2 regions of the Thalassospira sp. MIT1004 genome follow, and region 2 is predicted to be linked to the other one. Evidence: riboswitches for the same ligand, from Rfam matches in the RefSeq annotation. Region 2 holds a riboswitch; the other holds the start of a gene.
What was found. Region 2 has a riboswitch for glycine ahead of BC440_RS18210 (L-serine ammonia-lyase). Riboswitches for the same ligand answer to the same signal wherever they lie in the genome.
Positions count from the first base shown of each region.

Region 1: it holds a riboswitch for glycine, as region 2 does, so the genes downstream of both, gcvT (glycine cleavage system aminomethyltransferase GcvT) here and BC440_RS18210 (L-serine ammonia-lyase) in region 2, are expected to answer to the same signal.

Region 1 covers NZ_MCAO01000011.1:284,010-287,106, forward strand. The annotation lists gene gcvT (glycine cleavage system aminomethyltransferase GcvT) at 1-1,080, opposite strand, end outside; glycine riboswitch at 1,138-1,240, opposite strand; glycine riboswitch at 1,244-1,367, opposite strand; gene BC440_RS06115 (hypothetical protein) at 1,604-2,194, opposite strand; gene ispH (4-hydroxy-3-methylbut-2-enyl diphosphate reductase) at 2,425-3,097, shown strand, end outside.
Region 2 covers NZ_MCAO01000044.1:157,700-160,796, forward strand. The annotation lists gene BC440_RS18210 (L-serine ammonia-lyase) at 1-1,273, opposite strand, end outside; glycine riboswitch at 1,344-1,471, opposite strand; glycine riboswitch at 1,475-1,574, opposite strand; gene gpmI (2,3-bisphosphoglycerate-independent phosphoglycerate mutase) at 1,849-3,097, shown strand, end outside.

The sequences.
Region 1 (3,097 bases), on a different contig from region 2:
CAGTTCGACGATTTCCGCCGGGCGTGCCTTGCCGCGCACCATCAGATCGACTTTGGTACCCGGGGCGGCAAATTCAATTGCGACATATCCCATCGCAATCGGGCCATCCACGGTCGGGCCGAAACCACCGCTGGTGATTTCGCCAATTTCTTCGCCGTCACTGTTCAAGACCGGCGTATGTTCACGCGCCGGGGCCTTGCCTTCGGGTTTGATCCCGACACGTTTGCGATCCGCGCCATTGGCAAGCTGATCAAGGATGACATCCGCCCCCTTGAACCCGCCTTCTTCGCGACGACGCTTGTTGATGATCCAGTTAAGGTCGCCTTCGACCGGGGTGGTCGTGGTATCGATATCGTTGCCATACAGGCAAAGACCAGCTTCAAGACGCAGCGAATCACGCGCGCCAAGGCCAATCGCCTCGACCTCTTCCTCGGCCAACAACTTGCGCGCCAGCTCTTCGGCGCGCTCGTTCGGCACGGAAATCTCATACCCGTCTTCGCCGGTATAGCCCGACCGGGTAACAAAGCACGCGATACCGGCAATATCGATCTCGGCAAAGCTCATGAATTTCATATCGGCAACCGAGGGTGCAAACCGCGCCAGCACGCGGGCGGCGTCCGGGCCCTGCAAGGCCATCAACGCGCGGTCATCAATCTCGATCAGCTCGACACCGTTATCCAGATTGGCCCGCATATGGACAATGTCATCATCCTTGCACGCGGCATTGATCACCAGAAACAGGCTGTCGCCCGCATTGGTGATCATCAGATCATCCAAAATCGTGCCATCGTCATTGGTAAAGGCGGAATAACGGGTGCGGCCGGGTTTGAGGATCGCGATATCACCGGGCACCAGCTTTTCAAGCTCGGCCACGCGATTTTCGCCGGTCAGGCGGACCTGCCCCATATGCGAAACATCAAACAGACCGGCCTTCGCGCGGGTATGCAGATGTTCGCCCTTCACCCCCAACGGATATTGCACCGGCATGTCATAACCGGCGAACGGCACCATCTTGGCACCCAGTTCCACATGCAAATCATAAAGGGCGGTTTTCAGCAGTTCGGTTTGATGATCGGCCATCAAGGTCTCCAGACAGTCGTTGCGAAACATAGCCGACCAGTGGCCAACCACGTCCCCCTCTGTCTTGGAGCCTGAAAGAATCACAGCCGGTTTGAATACCGGTCTGCTTACATCTTCGGCGAGACGCACATCCATGTTCGATGCCGCCTGCTTTCCAGAGTCCCATCTCCCCGCGGTCCGTTTGCCTGAGAGTTTCCGGGGTGGTTGCTCCTTCGGCGTCCGCGCAATCCCTATCGATGTAATCACGCACATCGATCAAGACCGTGGCACTCTCCCACGGGGATCATTTGGGTATGCCCCCTTATACGGATTTGAATCCGACCAGACCAGCCCCAAAAATCATATCCTCTCCACCCCATCCATTGGTATGAGGATTAAAAGCCCTTTTTTTGCCCCTCCGGCAAATGCCCATTATTTTGTATGAGGATTACCGAAAACGAACTTTTGTTCAAAAACGAAAATCCCGCCACGCGAGGCGGGCGGGATTTGATTATTCACCAAAAATGAATAATAGGCCGGATTATTAATTTTTTCCGAAGCGTCGATTGTAATCAAGCTGATCGGCGCTTAGCTGGAAACCAAGGTAAATTTCATAGTCCGGACCGGCCCAGACATCATCCAGCGGCACGTTCAAAGTCACCTGCTCGTCGCGATAGCGCGCCAGGTTCAAATTGCTCGGAAACGCCATCTGAACATCGAACAGATTCTTCTGGATAAACTCGCCAGACGGGTCCTTAAGTGCTACGAAATACTGGAGTTTTGCGTTGCGCCCCTGTGCGGCCGGGCCCAGTTCGGCATTGATCACCGGGCTGATCACGACGTTCAGGATCTTGTCATCAAGGTCATAGCCGCAATCGCCCAGATAACCGCCAAATTCGGCTTCAAGGATCACATCGGTCAGGTCCTTGCCCTGACCGCTGAACTGCACCAATCGGGCGGTATCATTGGGCAGGAAGGCCCGCGGACATGCCGGAACCGGCTGCTCTTCGAACGGGTTGCTGCTGCACGCCGCCAGAAAACCGGCAAACGACACCAAACCCAATGCACAAACACGCCGCAGTCCGTTCGCAATCGTCATCCAAGCCTCTATAGAACTGGTCAAATTCGCTGTCATGCCCGGTCCGGGCACAACCGCGCGCAGTCTATTCGCTCCGATATGGCGACACAACCCGCTTCCGTTTCAAATCGCGGCATGGGGCCTAAATACATGGCCGGACATAGCTGAACATGCATCTTTACACGGTGTCTGTCATTGCGTGCACGGTGCTGGCAGGTTATGTAACGAAGACATTTGAATAACCGTGCCATCGCATGGCGCACATCATGAACATTCGGACCCGTATCATGTCTGACAAAGCCGACCTTCGGATCATCCTTGCCAACCCGCGCGGTTTCTGTGCCGGGGTGGATCGTGCGATCGAGATCGTCGAAAAGGCGCTGGTGAAGTATGGCGCGCCGGTCTATGTCCGCCACGAAATCGTCCACAATAAATTCGTGGTCGACCGCCTGCGCGACATGGGGGCTGTTTTTGTCGATGAACTCGATAGCGTCCCGGATGGCGTGCCAGTAATCTTTTCCGCGCACGGTGTACCGAAATCGGTCCCCGAAGCTGCCGAAAGCCGCCAGCTTGAATATCTTGATGCGACCTGCCCGCTGGTGTCCAAGGTCCATCGTGGTGCGGAACGCCACCATGCAGATGGCAAACATATCCTTCTGATCGGCCATGCCGGTCATCCCGAAGTCATCGGCACCATGGGGCAGTTGCCACCGGGCAGCATGACCCTGATCGAGACCGAAGAAGACGCCGAAAACCTTCAGGTCGAAAACCCCGAAAACCTGGCGTTTGTGACCCAGACCACCCTGTCGCTGGACGATACGGCCAAGATCATCTCGATCCTGCAACGCCGTTTTCCGGCGATCGAGGTCCCGAAGAAAGAAGACATCTGCTATGCGACCACCAACCGCCAACACGCGGTCAAGCTGATCGCAACCGATGCCGATGCCATTCTGGTTCTGG
Region 2 (3,097 bases):
CCAGACGGGCAGCATTGATCGCCTTGACCGCCCCCATGGTGTTGCGTTCGATGCAGGGTACCTGCACCAGACCGCCAATCGGATCACAGGTCAGGCCAAGGTTGTGTTCCATGCCAATTTCGGCGGCGTTTTCAACCTGTTCGGGTGTACCGCCCATGACGGCACAAAGCGCTCCTGCCGCCATTGAGCAAGCCACTCCGACCTCACCCTGGCAACCGACTTCGGCGGCCGAAATCGACGCACGCTTTTTATAGATCGAACCAATGGCCGCCGCCGTTAACAGGAATTCGCGTATTTTGCCCTGTGTCACATTGGCCCCGAACCGTTCGTAATAGCGCAGCACGGCGGGAATAACACCCGCCGCCCCGTTGGTCGGGGCGGTCACGACGCGCGAACCGGCAGCATTTTCTTCGTTAACCGCAAGGGCATAAAGATTGACCCAGTCGATCACGGTCAACGGGTCCTTAAGCCCCGCTTCTGGCCGTTCCGTCAGTTCAAGGTAAAGTTTGCGCGCACGCCGTTTGACATTCAACCCGCCGGGCAGAATGCCATCGGTTTTGCAGCCACGCTCAATACAATCCATCATCGCGCGATGCACGCGGTCGACAAATTCCTCGGTCTCGGCAGGTTCACGCCAGCTTTTTTCGTTTTCGGCCATGACTTCGGCAATCGACAGCTTTTCCTTTTTACAGATCGCCATCAGTTCATCGGCCGAGGAAAAGGGATAAGGCAGCGTGATATTATCGCCGGAATATTCCGCGCCGCGATCATCGCCCGAGACGATAAACCCACCCCCAACCGAAAAATATTCCTGTTTGTGCAAAACAACACCATCACGGTCAAAGGCGGTGATCCGCATGCCATTGGGATGTTCGGGCAGGCTTTCGGTCATATGGAAAACAAGGTTGGTATCCCGGTTGAAAGCAACCGGGTGCGCGCCGTAAAGCTGTAATGCGTGATCTTTATCAATCGCATCCATTGTCGGTGCGATCCGGTCTGGATCAACCGAACGCGGTCGTTCCCCCGAAAGCCCCATGATCACCGCGGTATCGGTGGCATGGCCCTTGCCGGTCAGAGCAAGCGATCCGTAAAGATCGACAATCACCGAGCCGATTTTTTCCAAAAGATTCCGGGCTTCGAGTTCCAGACAGAACCGATAGCCCGCGCGCATCGGGCCTACCGTATGCGAACTCGATGGGCCAATCCCGATGGTATAAAGATCGACAACGGAAAGATTAACGTCTTGCGGACGCTGCTTATTTTCTTCGGTCAAATGGGCCTCCCACGGCTCTTTGTCATGCGGATCAATGCCACATGACGTTATAGAACCGGTGTCTTGCCCCCTCTGTCCCTTGACCTGAGATTGTGCGCCCTGTTGCCAAAAACAAAGAAGTCTTTGACGCCATGGCTTCATCCTTCGGTGGAAATATGGTGCCGGGCGTTGGCCCCGTACCGCTTTCTCTCTCCAGAGCCTCAATCCGCAACGGTCCATCTGCCTGAGAGTTTTCGGGGCTATTGCTCCTTCGGCGCCGATCTGATCGCGGGATCAAAGCGGGCTCTCCCATCGCGGTTATTCGAGGTATCACCGTAACGCCCGAGATTACAGGCAGGTGATGATCCTTGTCAAAAAGCGACTTTGCAAGCGCACAAAAAATACCCGGTCGGAAGGCTGTTCAATACCGGCATTCATGATAGATTGCGCGTTGAAAATGCTATGATTGGCAGCGTCTGATGGCGGACCCACCGCGCCCGGCGTCTTTGTACGGATGGCAAAATTACCGGAAAATAACCATCTTTACCGGTAATTCAGCCTTTTACCTTATTTCGTGTACTTTAGTTCGTGGGATTATGATTGTGACTGTATCAAATACCGTAAAGCGCCCGCGTCCGGTGGTGCTGTGCATTCTGGATGGCTGGGGTTATCGCGAGGAAAGCAAGGACAATGCGGTTGCATTGGCGAATACCCCTGTTTGGGACGCGCTTTATGCCAACAATCCGACCGGCTTTCTGAAAGCCTGCGGTCTTGATGTCGGCCTGCCCGAAGGACAGATGGGCAATTCCGAAGTCGGCCATATGAATCTTGGTGCCGGCCGGGTTGTGATGCAGGAACTGCCAAAAATTGACGAGGCTGTCAAAACCGGTTCGATCGCAGATACCGATACGGTCAAAAAGGTTATCGCCAAGCTGAAAGAAAGCGGGGGTGTCTGTCATATCGCCGGGCTTCTGTCCGAAGGCGGGGTGCATTCCCATCAGGCCCATATGGCGGCCCTTGCCAAAATCATCGCATCGGCCGGTGTGCCGGTAAAAATCCATGCCTACCTGGATGGCCGCGATACCGCCCCCAAAAGTGCCGCCAAATTCCTTGAAAAATTCCGCGCACTGATCGGTGATGCCAATGTTGAAATCGTGACCGTCACCGGGCGCTATTACGCGATGGACCGCGACAATCGCTGGGAACGAGTCAGCCAGGCCTATTTCACGATGGTAAAGGGCAAGAATTACGCCGATGGCCGCACCGCTGAAAGTGCCGAAGCCGCAATCAGGGCAGCCTATGATGCCGACACCACGGATGAATTCGTTCTGCCGACCGTGATTGGCGATTATGCCGGCATGAAAGACGGCGACGGGCTTTTGATGACCAATTTCCGGGCCGACCGCGCGCGTGAAATTCTGGCCGCGATCTGCGGACCGGACTTTGACGGGTTTGACCGTGGCACCCCGATCAGATTTGCTGTGCAGGCCGGTATGGTTGAATATTCATCCGACCATGCAAAATATATGGATGCGATCTATCCGCCGCAGGTGTTGCCAAATATCTTTGGTGAAGTCGTTTCCAAGGCTGGCATGAAGCAGTTGCGCATCGCGGAAACCGAAAAATATCCGCATGTGTCCTTCTTCTTTAACGGCGGCGAAGAACAGGTTTTCGAAGGCGAAGACCGTATTCTGGTGCCATCGCCCAAGGTCGCGACCTATGATTTGCAGCCGGAAATGTCGGCCCCGGAAGTGACCGAAAAGCTGGTGGCGGCGATCAGGGCTGAAACCTATGACGCGATCATTCTGAACTTTGCCAACCCCGACATGGTCGGCCATAGCGGCA